2 regions of the Lottiidibacillus patelloidae genome follow, and region 1 is predicted to be linked to the other one. Evidence: a T-box and tRNA genes for the amino acid it is inferred to sense, from the RefSeq annotation. Region 1 holds a T-box; the other holds one or more tRNA genes.
The links. A T-box is a leader RNA that pairs with one kind of tRNA and senses whether it is charged. The one in region 1 lies ahead of trpS (tryptophan--tRNA ligase), so its partner is inferred to be a tRNA-Trp.
Positions count from the first base shown of each region.

Region 2: it encodes a tRNA-Trp, which carries the amino acid that the T-box ahead of trpS (tryptophan--tRNA ligase) is inferred to sense. The anticodon was not compared.

Region 1 covers NZ_NPIA01000001.1:239,311-248,086, reverse strand. The annotation lists gene opp3C (oligopeptide ABC transporter permease) at 1-605, opposite strand, end outside; gene CIB95_RS01415 (ABC transporter permease) at 605-1,561, opposite strand; gene CIB95_RS01410 (peptide ABC transporter substrate-binding protein) at 1,725-3,494, opposite strand; gene CIB95_RS01405 (DUF3899 domain-containing protein) at 3,818-4,195, shown strand; T-box leader at 4,250-4,506, shown strand; gene trpS (tryptophan--tRNA ligase) at 4,558-5,547, shown strand; gene CIB95_RS01395 (DUF7852 domain-containing protein) at 5,643-6,923, shown strand; gene CIB95_RS01390 (YjbA family protein) at 6,974-7,720, opposite strand; gene CIB95_RS01380 (DUF2268 domain-containing protein) at 8,138-8,776, opposite strand, start outside.
Region 2 covers NZ_NPIA01000001.1:202-8,977, forward strand. The annotation lists rRNA gene rrf (5S ribosomal RNA) at 24-140, shown strand; tRNA gene CIB95_RS00015 (tRNA-Asn) at 151-225, shown strand; tRNA gene CIB95_RS00020 (tRNA-Ser) at 229-320, shown strand; tRNA gene CIB95_RS00025 (tRNA-Glu) at 334-408, shown strand; tRNA gene CIB95_RS00030 (tRNA-Val) at 419-494, shown strand; tRNA gene CIB95_RS00035 (tRNA-Met) at 512-588, shown strand; tRNA gene CIB95_RS00040 (tRNA-Asp) at 592-667, shown strand; tRNA gene CIB95_RS00045 (tRNA-Phe) at 716-791, shown strand; tRNA gene CIB95_RS00050 (tRNA-Thr) at 803-875, shown strand; tRNA gene CIB95_RS00055 (tRNA-Tyr) at 942-1,026, shown strand; tRNA gene CIB95_RS00060 (tRNA-Trp) at 1,048-1,121, shown strand; tRNA gene CIB95_RS00065 (tRNA-His) at 1,153-1,225, shown strand; tRNA gene CIB95_RS00070 (tRNA-Gln) at 1,244-1,318, shown strand; tRNA gene CIB95_RS00075 (tRNA-Gly) at 1,322-1,396, shown strand; tRNA gene CIB95_RS00080 (tRNA-Cys) at 1,401-1,474, shown strand; tRNA gene CIB95_RS00085 (tRNA-Leu) at 1,501-1,589, shown strand; gene CIB95_RS00090 (bifunctional diguanylate cyclase/phosphodiesterase) at 1,731-3,728, shown strand; gene CIB95_RS00095 (DMT family transporter) at 3,953-4,861, shown strand; tRNA gene CIB95_RS00100 (tRNA-Leu) at 4,984-5,064, shown strand; gene CIB95_RS00105 (nuclear transport factor 2 family protein) at 5,130-5,516, opposite strand; gene CIB95_RS00110 (VOC family protein) at 5,775-6,152, shown strand; gene CIB95_RS00115 (arylamine N-acetyltransferase family protein) at 6,318-7,091, shown strand; gene CIB95_RS00120 (SDR family NAD(P)-dependent oxidoreductase) at 7,160-7,918, shown strand; gene CIB95_RS00125 (FAD-dependent oxidoreductase) at 8,006-8,776, shown strand, end outside.

The DNA of each region.
Region 1 (8,776 bases):
TCGACACGTCCACCATAGAATGCAGATACGCCACCATAAGCTACTCCAATAATTAAATCAATGAATGCAACTAAGAACGCGATATATAAGGAAATACGAGTTCCATACCATACACGTGTAAATACATCACGACCTAAGTCATCTGTACCAAACCAGAAATAATCTGTATTTGGGTTAAATTCTTGAATATCTTGAAGCGTTTGATCCGTCTCACCTTCAGGGATACGACGCAGTTCGCGATATTCTTTAGCTGTTTCTATATTTTTGTAATATTTCTTAGCGTATTCATCTTCACCTTTAATATTATTACCAGCAAATCCTAAGAAAGGAACACTTTCTAATACTGGAACTTTAGGTGGTAAGTTTTTACGATAAATGTTTTGATCATCAATTCCATAGGAATTGAAATACGGTCCAACTAATGACATTAAAATGATGAATAAGATAACGAATAGACCACCAATGGCACCTCTATTCTTTTTTAAACGAATCCATGCATCTTGCCAGAAAGTTAAGCTTTTACGCTCAATCTTTTCTCCTGCATTTTTATCAATATTAGCTGGCTCAAACAAATCTTTTGTAATTTTAGTTTCGTTTTTATCCATTACGATTTACCCCCAGCTAAACGTATTCTAGGATCAATTACACCGTAAAGTAAGTCAACAATTAAAATTACAGCAACGAATAATGCACTATAAAACATTGTTAATCCCATAATTACAGTGTAGTCATTCGTAACAATGGAGTCTACGAATAGACGACCTAATCCAGGAACGGCAAATATTTTTTCAATTACGAGTGATCCAGTCATAATACCTAAAGTCATTGGACCAGCAATTGTTATAACAGGTATTAAAGCATTACGAATTGAGTGCTTAATTACTACTGTACCTTTTGAAAGGCCTTTAGCATGTGCTGTTATAATATAATCTTGTCCTAATACTTCAAGCATTTCAGTACGCATGAAACGTGCAATACCAGCGATAACACCTACTGCAAGTGCTACTGATGGTAAAACAGTATATTTCAAGTACGCCCACTCGAAAATTTGAGCTTCACTGTTCCATAAAGCTACAGGTAAAATTTCTAAATAAACCCCGAAGTATAATTGTAATACAGCGGCGAATACGAACGATGGTATCGATGTACCAACTACTGCGAAGACCATTACACCATAATCGGCGTATGTGTTATGCCTTAGTGCAGCTATTATTCCTAACAGAAGACCTAAGAAAGTACCAATAGCCATAGCTTGGCCACCGATAAATGCTGATGGTCCAATTCGCTCAGTAATCATACGAGTTACAGGTCGACCATCACTTTGGTATGACTCCCCGAAGTCTCCTCGTAACATTTCACCTAAGTACTTTACGTATTGAACTGGTATTGGATCATCTAATCCATACTTTGCATATAATCTTGCCTTTTGTGTATCTGTTAGTTTGTCCTCATTGTTAAATGGCGATCCCGGTAACGTCTGCATTAAGAAGAACGTTAATGTTGCGATGATAAATAAAGTAACTACCATAAATCCTATACGACCGAGAACATATCTTACCATTTCAACACCCCCTCATAGATATTTATTATACATGATTATTGTCGAATTGTCGTTTAAACAGAATATTCTTTATTTTCAGTTCGTTTTTGCATAGACAGGAAAAAAGAGAGTATATGCCAGGACGACATATACTCTCCTGTTAAAGCTTTTTTAACAAATAGACTTAGTGCTTTTCGATGTAAGTCCACTTGTAAGATACGTCTGGACCAAACGGGTGAATTGTGTAATTCTTCACGTATGGTTGAGCTAGGTAGCTGCTTCCACGTTGGTACATTGGGCAGATAGCGAAGTCTTCTTCTAAAAGAATACGCTCTGCTTCTTGTAACATATCCCAACGAGCTGCAAAGTCTGAGCTCTTCTTAGCATCTGTTACTAACTTATCAAATTCAGCATTTGAGTAGCTTAAGTCATTGTAGTTACCACCAGTTACCCACATGTCAATGAATGTCATTGGATCTTGGTAGTCAGGTCCCCATCCAGAGAATGAGATCTCGTAATCGCCAGCATCTTCAAGAGCAAGCTTTTGCTTAAATGGCATTTGAGAAATTGTTAAAGTTAATCCAGGTAAAGTACCTTCTAATTGGTTCTTTAAGTATTCACCAATCTTACGAGCACTGTCACCTTCATAGTTTAATAATTCAACTTCGATAGCGTCAGTTCCTAATTCAGCAAGACCGTCAGCCCAGTATTGAGCAGCTTTTGTCTTGTCTTCCACGTTGAAGTCACCGTATTTAGCACGGAAGTCTTCACCATTCTCGTCATAAACGAAATCAGTTGGAACATGGAAGTATGCAGGAGTTGATCCGTTAGCAAGGATTTCGTTTGTTAAACCAAACTTATCCCAACCTAAGCTTAATGCTTTACGGATGTTTAAGTTAGCTAAATATTCGTTCTTTTGGTTAAACTTTAGGTAGAATAATACTGGAGACTTAGAAGTCTTGAATTGATCAGCATATTCAGGATCGTTCTTGTAAGTATCAACGTGCTCAGAGCTTAAACCAGCACGGTCAACTTCACCAGTTTTGTAAAGGTTAAGACCTGTAGCAACTTCTTTAACGATTTTAACGTTAATTGCATCTAACATTACAGTTTCAGCATCCCAGTAAGTTGGGTTCTTAGTATAAGTCCAACCTTCGTCATGCTTCCAATCGCTAAGTACGAAAGGACCGTTGTAGATTAAAGTGTTAGCTTCTAAACCATACTCTTCACCTTGCTCAGTAACGTAAGCTTCGTTTTGAGGGTGGAAAGTTGGGAATGAAGTTAATCCTAAGAAATAAGCAGTTGGTTGCTCTAATTCAACAACTAAAGTGTGCTCATCAGTAGCCGTAACACCTAAAGCGTCAACGTTACCGTATAATTCATGATCTTCACCTTCGTCAGAATCACCAATGATTGCGTTAACATTCTTGATTGGTGACATGATGAAAGCGTATGGAGATAATGTATCTTGGTGTAAAGCTTTCTTCCAAGCATAAAGGAAATCGTTAGCAGTTACAGGAGTACCATTGCTCCATACTGCGTCTGTACGTAAGTTAAAAGTGTAAGTCATTCCATCTTCACTAATGTCAACAGATTCAGCTACACCTGGAGTTGGAGTGTTTTCCCAGCTCATGCGGTATAAACCTTCAAATACGTTGTTCATTACAGTGAATGAAACAGCATCAGTAGCTTGAGTAGTATCCATTGAAGGAATCTCAGAACCACCTAATAAGTTTAAAACTTGCTCATCGTGTAATTCAGAAGCGTCTGGAGCTACAAATCCTGTAGTGTCTCCATCTTCTTCTGGATCATCAGTACCGTTATTTTCTTCGTTTGTACCTGGCTCGTCTGTTCCGTTTTCGTTAGGTGTTTCTTCTTTGTCGCCACCACAAGCAGCTAGAAGTAAACTCATAACTAGTACTAGAACAGCAAAAATTGACCATTTTGCTTTCATGAGTAAATACCCTCCTCTATTTTAAAAACCTTTTCGGTGAAACCATTTTTTATTTTGTCTCACCTACAATTGTTATTATACAAGTTTTCAAAACATTTTGCATTCATTTTTTTTATACTTTTGTGACAAATGCTTTATTTATTACGTTTATGTTACGTAAATTAGGTCTTTTTACCCATATAAATTCACTTTTGTAATTAGTTTTTATTGTTAAAATTTTCAGTTATATATTCAAAATCCCCTATTTAATCAGGTTAAGTTGTCCTATATTATTCTTTTCACTATAATGACAATAACTTAACTTTTACAAAACGGAGGATATTATGAAAATACAATTGAAACGAGCTCTTTACTTAACAATAATAAGTACATTATTGGGTAGCCTATTTTTATTGTTTACAGCAAATGAAAATTTATTTACAGCTTTTATAAATAATTTATTTATGATTTCATTAGTTTTAATAATAGTAGGTGGTACGCTGTTCGTAATTCAGGGTGGCCTTTTCACTGCTATTAATTATTCCTTTAAACGTGTATATAAAAGTATTACTCGCAAAGGAAAGTATTTAGCCGAGCTAGAAGGAGAAAATACGAATGATAATGAAATTAAAAGGTTATCCTTTACATATATGCCTGCTATGATTATCTCGGGTATTTTCTTATTTATCGTTACTATGTTTCTTGCTTATTCAGCAATATAAATTAAATGTTGCATATTTTTCCATACTCTCATATAATAATTAAAAATTAATGAAAAACATGCGTTGATAAAGAGTAGTACATTATATTTCCTACTTTTAGAGAGCTAGTGGTTGGTGGAAACTAGTAGTAGAACATAATGGAATGGACTTTTGAGCATTTAAACCGAAAAGATATTCTTAGTAGGCTTTAACGGAACGTTCTACCGTTACATAGAACACTGTATTCCTTCTATTGAAGGAGTTTAGCAAAGTGACTTGTCTCAATTTGAAACAAGTAACAAGGGTGGTACCACGGTCCAATCGTCCCTTTATAGGATGATTGGGCCTTTTTATATGCAAAAAATGAAAAGGAGTTGTTTTTTATGTCTGTTATATTTTCAGGTATTCAACCTTCTGGAACATTAACAATCGGAAACTATTTAGGAGCATTAAAAAATTTCGTAACTTTGCAAGAGGAACATGATTGTTTATTTTGTATAGTTGACCAACATGCCATTACAGTTACTCAAGACCGTCTTGAATTAAGGAAAAACATCCGAAGCTTAGCTGCATTATATTTGGCAGTCGGTATTGATCCAGAAAAAGTAATTTTATTTATTCAATCTGAGGTACCAGCTCACGCTCAATTAGGCTGGGTAATGCAATGTGTCGCTCACGTTGGAGAACTAGAACGTATGACACAATATAAAGATAAGTCTTCAGGAAAAGATGGTGTTTCAGCTGGTCTATTAACTTATCCGCCATTAATGGCAGCTGACATATTACTTTATAATACTGATATTGTTCCAGTTGGAGATGATCAAAAGCAACACCTTGAGTTAACTCGAGATTTAGCAGAGCGCTTTAATAGGAAACACAATGACATTTTTACAGTACCTGAAGTTTTCATTCCAAAAGTAGGTGCGCGAATTAAGTCATTAGTAGAGCCTACAAAGAAAATGAGTAAGTCAGATGATAATAAAAAATCATTTATTTCAATGTTAGATGATGAAAAGACAATTATGAAAAAGATCAAAAGTGCACAAACAGACTCTGATGGTATTGTTAAATTTGACGTAGAAAATAAACCTGGCATTTCAAACCTATTAACAATTTATTCTGCTTGTTCTGGAAAATCTATTGAAGAACTAGAACAATTATATGTTGGGAAAGGTTACGGAGATTTTAAAAACGATGTCGCAGAAGCAGTAATAGCCGAGCTAAAACCAGTTCAAGAAAGATATAATACACTAATTAATTCTGACGAACTTGATCGAATCCTCGATGCAGGTGCTGAAAAAGCTAACCGAAGAGCATACAAAATGATGAAAAAAGTTGAAAAGGCGATGGGTTTAGGAAGAAATAGAAAGTAACGGGTTGGCATATGCCGATCCGTTTTTTCATATTTTAGATGAATAAGAAGAAAATCACTAAGCTACTAAATCCAAATTTTTATATGGAGGTGGCAATGATGTGTAAAAAATGTAAATATACATTACCAAATAAAATGGAAATAGAAGAACCTCTTCCTAACAATTCTCTAGAACTGAAGCGAGAGGATATCAGTATGCAAAAGCAAAGGTATATAAAAATGCTACTAACACCATATACTGCAGCAATAACGACAAATAGAGTAAAAAACGAAAATAATGCTAATCTAAGCAACGGTAATCAACACTCAAGTAACGATAAATATGAAAAAACAAAAAAGAACAAAAATATTGAAACAAATGAAGACAGTAAAAAAAGAAAAGACAGTAAAACTAATGTAGAAAACGATAACTTCTTCTCCACCTATCTTCAATATATAAGGGATGATAATAATTTAGAGAATAAAGTTGCCTTATCTGTTCATGAGATAAATAGTAAAACATCTATCCAAAATAGTAGAGGTCATTCTACAACTAAATCTAGAGAATTAGACAAATTGAAAGGAAAGTTTGATGCTACTTCATTAAAAATAGAGAGTGAAAACCACAATAAAACTCAAATAAAGAAAGAGGGGTTGGATAGTTTGGATAGTAAAGAAGAAAGTCGGGAAGAGAAATCTAATCCGAATTATGGTTTCAAAATTACTAGTGGTTTTGAAAAAGAAATACCTAATAAAGACGTTTTATCTTCGTCTAATATTATTAAAGCTCTGCGAATGCTAGCTAAACCAGAATGTTCAATAAGTCTAGAAGGAGAAGTATTTTTATCAGAAGCAGCTTCGGAAATAACTTCTACTATTAACGACATATCAATCATTGCATGCGAATTTGTTCCAACTCGATTCATACCAAATAGTTATAAAGTTTGTAAAGGAAAGCTTTACGTACAATGTGAGATTCACAAAACGATTGAATACACTTCAGCTACTAAGCAAAGAAATGATGGTTCTATTCTTACGAAGAAACAACAAAAAATGGATATCCCCTTTCAGTTCTGTACTACAGTAACATTCCCTGAAAGTCGCTCCCCTCTATTATCATTACTAGATCAGCAGTCATTTACGTTTTTAAATGAAGATAAATATAGTAATGAAACAAACAGGAAAGTAATTAGAAATAAAATTGAATATAATGAACCAATACAATTTGAATTAATATCAGCTATGTTCCATGAAGCAACTAATATCTCTGACTCAAAAAAACAAAGTGAAAATGAAAATTTTCGTTCATTTCATTCAACTTTTTCTGTAGATGTGCAGATAGGTATTCTTCAACTACAAAAAGTAAAACTTGAAATGGGCGTCGTGGAGAACGATTAGTAAATAAAGAGATATTCCTAAACAAAAAAAGCAACACTTTTGTTGCTTTTTTAATTTACCCGCTCTTCTTGTTCAAATTGCCAAAGTTTTTCAAAGAATGGTTGTCCCTTAATAATGCTTCGACAATACGCATCATGTTTTGCACTCCATCCTTTTTGTACATCGTTATATAATTCATTCCACATATCTTCCGCATTCATCGTTTGGCTTTCAGCATATTTTTCAGGTTTCCATTCTGTATACCAATATCGAACCTCAGCGATATTTTCTGCAGAGTATAATTGATCTAAAGCCATAAATAAAAGTTGTTTAAGTTGACGCTCTTTTCTAGTTAGGCCTGCCATTGTATCTGGAGCAGGAGATAGTATATGGTATTCTCTTAATCCTTCTTCTTGAAAATCATAGTAATCAACTGGGTCGGCGTTTTCTGTCATATCATACACTAGCTGTGCCTGACGAGGTATAATTCTACTTTTTCTAATCGGTAGACGGTACCCCATTGTATCGACTGCTAAAATTCCAATACCATCGGTAATTAAGAAACAATATTCAAGTTGTATTCTCTGATGATTTTTTCTAGCATAAGCCTTTTGATAAATATCATCTAGTAAGGCTTGAGGTATTTCCGCTAAATCATTTTCGATATAGTTAAATAGACAACGATCGATTTTTAATATTGGTACTTGATCGAGAAGTTCAATAGAATCAGTTTTACGCCACTCATGGAATTCACACACATTATATCCATTTTCTTCTCCTTCAAACCAATTTACCCATACATCGTGTAAATATAACATGGCTTAAACCCCTCACTTTTCCTAGCGTATGTAACATTCAGTATAGTCAGGAGGGAATGATTTTATTCCATTAAAGACCATTTGTTAAATAATTTTCCTAGCTGATTACCATTCCCATTTACGTCCATAGATACTAAACCAAATTAAGATAACCCCTACGGGAAAAAAGTAGCACTCTATTTTATAGCTAATAAATATTAAGTATTCCGTAAAAGTCAGACCTGTTGTTATTAAGTTTAAATAAGCAATAATACTTATGCCCCCAATACAAGCTAGTCCAAAACCAAGTAATAATAAAAAAAAACGCAAGATCATAACTTGTACAACAAGAAGGGAGTTTTCTTTTCTACCATTTGTTTTCCCCCTTTTCTTCTTTTTATAACTACTTATATGAAACTTCTATAAAAATAGGACAACTTATTTCATTTTGTATGTTGATAATGACAGTAATTCTTCACTTTTTTTATTAAGTAAATCAGCAGTTTTATAATGAGTATTCTGTTTAATGATCGACTTTACAATGTCATAGCCAATGCTATATCCAATCCATTTCGGCAGCTTTGATTCATTTCCATACAAGAATGAATGATGATTTTTTTTGCCAATTAAGTTTAAATTATTTTTCATAGTGCTTTCCCAAAAACGTTTCAGCACTTTTTTATTGTAACGATTACACCATGGAGCTAAATGCTTTGCTCCCACATATTCCTCTACTGCAAATTCGGCTAAACCTTCTATTAATAAAGAGTCAAGCAAACTAAAGTCAGGTAAATCTTTTTTACTGTGTTTTAGTCGGCAAACGTGATGGTATTCATGTGTAATTACTGCAAGTAAGCCTTTTAACGAGACTTTAGCGCTTAAAAAAATAAATGTTTTATCTGAGAATCCTAATCCGCACTTCCATCCTAATTCTTTTAGTAAATCAGTATTTCCTTCGTCAATCGGAAGCAAAAACACATTAACACTCGGCCCATTCCATTCTTTTTTAAGTTTCTTAAGTTGTGCCGCAACTACTTTTTCTACTTTCTTTTGGGTAAGAAAAGTTATGAAGTTGCT
Region 2 (8,776 bases), 240 kb from region 1:
ATTCATCTTGTCTTTAAAATATGTCTGGTAATGATGGCGAAGAGGCCACACCCGTTCCCATACCGAACACGGAAGTTAAGCTCTTCAGCGCCGATGGTAGTTGGGGGCTGTCCCCCTGTGAGAGTAGGACGTTGCCAGGCATTAAATTAATCCACAGTAGCTCAGTGGTAGAGCTATCGGCTGTTAACCGATCGGTCGCAGGTTCGAGTCCTGCCTGTGGAGCCATTTGGAGAGCTGTCCGAGTGGTCGAAGGAGCACGATTGGAAATCGTGTAGGCGGCTAACGCTGTCTCGAGGGTTCGAATCCCTCGCTCTCCGCCACAAGGTTTTTTGTGGCCCGTTGGTCAAGCGGTTAAGACACCGCCCTTTCACGGCGGTAACACGGGTTCGAATCCCGTACGGGTCACCATATATATATTGGAGGATTAGCTCAGCTGGGAGAGCACCTGCCTTACAAGCAGGGGGTCGGCGGTTCGATCCCGTCATCCTCCACCATTTTAACTTAATATTATCGCGGGGTGGAGCAGTTCGGTAGCTCGTCGGGCTCATAACCCGAAGGTCGTAGGTTCAAATCCTGCCCCCGCAACCAAATGGTCCCGTGGTGTAGCGGTTAACATGCCTGCCTGTCACGCAGGAGATCGCCGGTTCGATCCCGGTCGGGACCGCCATTTTTAGATTGCAATCACTGTTTATTAGCATAATGCATATATTGTTATGGCTCGGTAGCTCAGTCGGTAGAGCAGAGGACTGAAAATCCTCGTGTCGGCGGTTCGATTCCGTCCCGAGCCACCATTTATTCATATGCCGGTGTAGCTCAGTTGGTAGAGCAACTGACTTGTAATCAGTAGGTCGGGGGTTCAAGTCCTCTTGCCGGCATCTTTAATAAAGTTATTGTTGACATTATTAAAGAATGAATATATAATATTAATTGTCTTTCTTAACGGAGGGGTAGCGAAGTGGCTAAACGCGGCGGACTGTAAATCCGCTCCCTACGGGTTCGGCAGTTCGAATCTGCCCCCCTCCACCACTTTTAATAATTAGTTATTAAAGGGGCATAGTTTAAAGGTAGAACTAAGGTCTCCAAAACCTTCAGTGTGGGTTCGATTCCTACTGCCCCTGCCATAATTTAAATTAAATAATTAATAATACAATGGCGGGTGTGGCGAAGTGGTTAACGCATCGGATTGTGGTTCCGACATTCGTGGGTTCGATTCCCATCACTCGCCCTTTAATTTTTAAAATTTTGGGCTATCGCCAAGCGGTAAGGCAACGGATTTTGATTCCGTCATGCGTAGGTTCGAATCCTGCTAGCCCAGCCATACGCGGAAGTAGTTCAGTGGTAGAACACCACCTTGCCAAGGTGGGGGTCGCGAGTTCGAACCTCGTCTTCCGCTCCAAGATGGCGGCATAGCCAAGTGGTAAGGCAGAGGTCTGCAAAACCTTTATCACCGGTTCAAATCCGGTTGCCGCCTCCAAAATTTTAATACTGCCAAATATATTTGCCGGGGTGGTGGAATTGGCAGACACACAGGACTTAAAATCCTGCGGTAGGTGACTACCGTGCCGGTTCAAGTCCGGCCCTCGGCACCATACTTAAATGACCAACCAACATACATTATGTATGTTGGTTTTTTCGTGTTTATTATATTTGTAAAGCGATTCAAATTTCCCCTTTTTTTTACAATATGTGATAGAATATAAAAATATATTCTCCTAGAAAGGGTGTGCACAATGGTTTTAGAAAAATTAAAACTAAAAGCCATTGCCTATCCACTCTCTGCACTTTTTATCTTAGCTTCTATAATAATAGATGGTTTTATTTTTGAGAATCGTGTTGAAGCAATATGGATGGCAAATATTTTATCGATACTCGTTGTTGCTTATATTAGAGGCTTTAAATCAGGGATTATTATTTCAGGAATGGTCACAGGGTCACATGTCTTATTTAGTATATTAATTTTCTCAGATACCTCTCTAATTAATACGGTATTTTTTGCTGTATTTTTCTTTACTATTTCCGTCCTTTTTTGTTATTTAGTTGATATAGTGCAACGAAGAGTGAACATCCTTGAAGCATTTCGAAAAAGCCCAAATGCAATGTTTTGGGTCCGTCTTTTTAATCCAGAAAGAGTTTTTGTAGCAGAAGGTATTGCTCGACTTTATGGAGCTGATCAAAAAGACTTTGAAGAAAATCCAGATTTTTGGTTTGAAAATGTAGTAAAAGAAGATAAGGATAGAGTAAAAGCGCATGAAACAAAGTATTTGAATGGGGAAAACAGTAAGATTGAATTTCGAATAAGACTTAATAATGGTGAGACTAGATGGATTGAAAGTTACGCAATACCAATTATTAATAAAAGTGGAAAACCATTTATGGTATGTGGGTCTGTTATAGATATTACTTCCAAAAAGGAAGCTGAAGTAAAGCTAGAGTACATGGCATATCATGACTCAATTAGTGGCTTGAAAAACCGATTTAAGTTAGAGGAAGATTTACATGAAACCTGTCTGAATGCAAAAGAAGGTAATGAAGGATTTTCTTTATTATTTTTAGATGTAGGACGATTAAAGGAAATTAATGATACATTAGGTCATAATTCAGGAGATCAACTGTTAAAAGAAGTAGGTAAACGATTAATTGATCTTCTTGGTATACAAAGTTATCTTTATCGTTATATTAGCCAAGAGTTTATTATTTTGCTTAGGAATACAAATAGAGAAAAAACAGAAAGTATCGTTAATGATATTATTACATGCTTATCTAATCCTGTAACATTGTTAAATGGCCGTGAGGTTTATCTTACACCTAAAATCGGAATAGTATGTTCAAATGAAGTGGAAGAGCTAAAACCAGAATACTTAATAACAGCAGCTAGTTTAGCCTGTGTCTCTTCAAAGAAAACGAACGCAGGAGCATATGTATACTATAACTTTACATTACGTAATGCAAGTAATCGAACCTTATTATTGGAAGATAGGCTCCAAAAAGTGCTAGCTAACAATGAGTTGGAAATGTACTATCAAGCAAAGGTAAATCTAATGAAGCAAAATATAGTTGGAGTTGAAGCTTTACTTAGATGGAATGATAAATCAGAAGGATTTATTTCACCAATGGAATTCATTCCTATTGCTGAAAATAATGGGACAATAATTCAAATTGGTAAGTGGGTGCTAGAAGAAGCATGCCAACAAGCCAAAAAATGGTTTGATGAAGGTCATCCAATTACTGTTTCTGTAAATGTATCAGTGATTCAGTTTAAGCATATAAACTTTGTGCAAACCGTAAAAGATGCCCTTTTGAAAACGAAACTCCCGCCACAATATTTAATACTTGAGATAACTGAGAGTTTACTTATTTCACCAGATGAAACGATAGAAGTATTTCACGAACTAAAAGAGCTCGGAGTCAAAATATCTTTAGATGATTTTGGCACAGGTTATTCAAGCCTAAGTGTCTTAGTAAATCTACCTATCGATGAACTTAAGATTGATCGTTCATTTGTAATAGATATGATGAGATCAGAGAAAAAGCGTTCTATTATAAAAAATATAATTAAATTAGGGAATGACTTAAATATAAGCACAGTTGCAGAAGGAATAGAAACAGAAGATGATTTAAGTTTCTTAAAAGGTGAATTGTGTGAACTTGGGCAAGGATATTTATTTTTAAAGCCAGTTCCAGCAAATGAATTAATTTTTGATGGAAATGGTGTCTTAGTGAAAAAGTAAGTGGATAATACTTTTTCGCTATCATGCTAAATTCAAGTCCATAGTTAAGTGATCTAACGACATAACTTATTGTGTGTCGTTTTTCTTGTTATAGAAAGGGTTACTAGCTATTTCGAGCTAAATAAAAGATACCTACATATATTAATAGACTTTAATTCTTTCGTTTTTACAAATTTCATATATACTTACAACTAGAATATAAAAAATGCGCGAGGTTAAATATGATGAACCAACCAAAAATAAACCCTTATTTCATGTTAGCAATTGGTGTAATTGCTGTATCAAGTTCAGCAATTTTAGTAAAGCTTTCTTCTGCACCTGCTCCTGTCATTGCTTTTTATCGTTTATTTTTTTCCGTAGTAATTATGCTGCCTTTATTTTTAATAAAATATCGTCATGAACTTAAACTTATAACAAAACGAGATTGGCTATTTTCAGCAGTCTCTGGTGTATTTTTAGCATTTCATTTCATTTTATGGTTTGAATCATTGAATTACACATCTGTTGCAAGTTCAACGGTATTAGTTACATTACAGCCGATCTTTGCTTTCGTAGGAACATACCTTTTCTTCAAAGAAAAGCTTAAGCTTCAAGCAATACTAAGTGGAGCTCTAGGAATAAGTGGAAGTATTATTGTTAGTTGGGGCGATTTTGCTATAAGTGGTATGGCTTTATATGGAGACTTTTTAGCGTTACTCGCTTGTGCGATGGTTACAGCATATTTATTATTTGGGCAGACAGTCCGTAAAAGGTTATCACTTATTACGTATACATTTGTTGTCTATGGTATTTGTACGTTCACGTTATTTTTATATGTGGTTACACTTCAATATGAACTTTATCCATATCCACAGTCTGATTGGCTTTATTTTGTATTGCTTGCTATTGTGCCGACGTTACTAGGGCATACGCTATTTAATTGGTCGTTGAAGTGGTTAAGTACTTCTACAATTTCGATGAGTATACTTTTTGAGCCAATTGGTGCTTCGATATTAGCGTATTATATATTAGGAGAAATGGTATTGTGGACACAGGTCATTGGTGGTGGAGTCATTATTATTGGAATCTTGATGTTTTTAATGAGTGAAAGAAAAGCAAGAAGGTCATTCCAGAAAGCAAGTATAACGGAGTAGTGTTGCTATAATTAAATCTTCGAATTGAGTGGAGCTATTGAGGTAGGAAAACTCTAGTTGACATAGCTCTATTAAGATGTTAAGTTATATCTTGTCCGATATAGTAATAACTATAGTAATATGCCGGTGTGGCGGAATTGGCAGACGCGCACGACTCAAAATCGTGTTCCTCTGGAGTGCCGGTTCGACCCCGGCCACCGGTATCAAACTAATACAAAAACACTCACTTTGTGAGTGTTTTTTTGTTTTACACATTTGTTGAAGTTAATCAAAACATCCCATTCTCATTCGGAGAATTTTCGGGGATTTGTTGGCCGACATCCCACATTTCAACGATTTCGTCATTTTCAAAGCGGAAGATATGGACAATAGCTGCTCCGATATCATCGGCATTTTGCTTCACATGCGAATATACAACAACTCTATCACCTTCTTGCAACGCAAGCTTAACTTCAAAAATCTTGTTAGGGGCATCTACATGATTTTCCTCCATTGCAACGATGAGTGATTCTGCATCACCATGGAAATAAGGGTTGTGATGACATAAATCAGCGCTTGTGTACCGCTTGAATGCATCACGAATGTTCCCAGCTACGACGAGTTTCAAAAAAGCGATTGCTTCTTCTTTCATTGAAATATTTGATTCTATATTCATTTGGTTCATCCTTTCATTCTATAAATTTCCTTTAAACTATTAATTGAAGCTTATGATAGATATGAATCTATGTCAATTTCCTTCCTTAGTAAGAGATGACATAATTGTCTCAGATTAATAATAGTCGAAGGTATATAATAGACACGTAGCGATGATGAAAGATGTATACGAAGGAGATGTGCTTACATAACATAGACAAAAATGCAAAATCAATTGCGTAATAGTATAATTTTAATATGTAACCTAAGGAGTGATTAGATGATAAATAAAATTGCAAAAGTATCTATCTATGTCGAGGACCAAGAACAAGCAAAGGACTTTTGGTTAAATAAAGTCGGGTTTGAAATAAAGCTGGAACAGCCAATGGGACCTGACTTTTCCTGGATTGAGGTCGGACCAAGTGATAGTAATGGTACGACGTTAATTCTTTATTCGAAAGTGGCGATGCAGCAACAACAACCTTCTAAAGTGTCACATCCATCCATACTTTTTAGTACAACGGATATTGAGTCAGCATATGAGAAAATGAAGCAAAACGATGTAAAGGTCGGTGATATGATGAGAATGCCATATGGCACAATGTTCGCTTTCTATGACCAAGATGGAAATGATTATTTATTAAGAGAAGATAAATAGCACAGTACTGTAAAATTGAAACTACTTATTAATGTTGGAAAGCAGCATTATAAGTAGTTTTTTACTTAGCAAAAAGAGGCAAATGAGCGTTTTGTGTGGAATAAAATGATATACAGGTGGCTAACGCAAAACCAACATCGTCTTTATTAAGAAGGAGTGTTGCACTTGAACATCAATTCATTATTCCGAAAAAGAATTGGAATTTCTGAAAACGAAGAAATTACTTTTGAAAAGCTCGCTTACATATTAGTGAAAACTTCACAAACGATACCTTTTGAGAATTTGGTAGTGATTGATAATAGGGAAATTGAAATCTCAAATGAATACTTAGTGAATAAGGTCTTAGTAAATAATGAAGGAGGTCTTTGCTACGAAATAAATCCTTTATTATATCTCTTTTTAAGAGAGAACGGGTTTCATGTAAACTTGTTAAGCGGAAATGTTTATGACAAAGAAAATGAACAGTTTCAACCAATAGGGGATACACATGTCACAATTCTACTTAGTCATCAGAATAAGTCTTATATCATTGATTCTGGCTTTGGCGGGAATTTACCTTTAAAGCCAGTGCCGCTAAGTGGAGAAACAGTGAAGTCAATGAATGGCGAGTTTAAAATAAAGGGGTTAGATAGGCAAGCAGGCAGATATCTGTTTGAGATGAAGATAAAAGATAAATACACGGACTGGAAAGTTGGCTATGCATTTAATGTAGATACGCCAATCGAAAGTATGGATGAATTAAATAAAATAAAAGATATTATTTTTGAGCATGAACAGTCTCCCTTTAATAAACATCCATTGGTTTCATACTTCACAGAAAGAGGAAGAACAGTCCTCACGAATACCTATTTTAGAAGTTGGGAAAACGGTGTGATGAAAAATGAAGAAATAGATGATGAGAGATTTGCAAAGTTGGTATGTCGTATTTTTAGAATTTAATAGAAAAAAGTGTCGTAAATTTAACTAGCATACATAAAACCTAGGAAATATTAGAAAGGATGAGCAACTTGGATCTTGGCTTAACTGGAAAGAAGGTATTAGTTACTGGAGGATCAAAGGGAATTGGAGAAGGAATAGCAAAAGCATTTCTTGCAGAAGGGGCAATTGTTGGCATTGCCGCTAGAGGAGGAGAAGCTTTAGAGGAAGCGAAGGCAAACTACCCTTCCATTTATACCTATCAGTGTGATGTCACAAGCGAATCAGAGCGGACAGCGTTAGTTTCAACGTTCCTCGAAGAACATGGTGGAATAGATATTCTTATTAACAATGCCGGTGGAAGTAACGGTAGTACTGTGATGAAAACAGAAATGGAAGATTTCGAGCGGGCAATGGAGTTAAATTATTATTCTGCGGTCCACTTAAGTAAACTAGCTGCCACTGAAATGAAGAAACAGCAACAAGGAGTCATTATTAATATCACCTCGATTTTCGGCCGTGAAAGTGGTGGGAAAGTAACGTATAACAATGCCAAGGCAGCATTAATTAGCTTCACAAAATCCTTTGCCGATGAAGTCATTAATGATGGCATTCGCGTAAATAGTGTCGCGCCTGGCTCAATCCTACACCCAACAGGTAATTGGCAAAGACGTCTAAACGAAAACCCTGATCAGATTAAGCAATTTGTAAAAGATGAAATACCAGCTGGACGCTTTGGAACAGTGGAAGAAGTAGCAAATGTTGTGACATTTCTAGCTTCTGATAAAGCCTCATGGGTCGTAGGTGCAAGCTGGAATGTTGATGGTGGCCAGTCGAAGATGAATATGTGATGAGTTTACGTAAACTTAAATAAGTATGAATGTTTCCCTCCATTTCTACAAAAACTAAAGCATCTTTGTTTTTAATGGAGGGCACAAATGAAAGAAGAAAATGCACAAGCAGAACAACTACCTAAATCCCCAATATCCTACTGGATCGAAGGCACGGATATTCCGACGTTCAATCAGCTACAGGAAAATATTCATGCGGATGTCGTTATTGTCGGTGGTGGGATTACCGGCATTACGACAGCGTATCTTTTAATGAAAGAAGGCAAAAAGGTCGCTTTAATTGAAGCGGATCAACTGTTGAACGGAACGACAGGGCATACGACTGCTAAAATAACGGCGCAGCACGACTTAATTTATGATGAGTACATTACTCATTTTGGCGTTAACAAAGCAAGGCTATATTATGAAGCGAATATGGAAGCGCTACAGTTCATCAAGGATACAGTGCAAGAGCAAAACATTGATTGTGAATTCGAAACAGAAGATGCATTTTTATATGCGACGACGGAGGAATACGCTAGCAAACTAGAAAAAGAATACGAAGCGTATCAAAAACTGCACATTGATGGACAGCTAGTTGATCAAATTCCGTTTAATATAAAAATCACAAAAGGACTCTCTATGAAGGGACAAGCGCAATTTCACCCACTGAAATATCTCGCGCACCTCATCCAGCTCATGAAGGAAGAGGGCTGTCTATTATTTGAAAAGACGGTTGCGGTAAATATTGAAGAAAATGGTGAAGATGTTTCTGTATTAACGAGGGATGGCTACAGCATCACAGCGAAACATATCGTTTCAAGCTCCCATTTTCCCTTTTACGAAGGAACGGGGTTATATTCAACGAGAATGTACGCG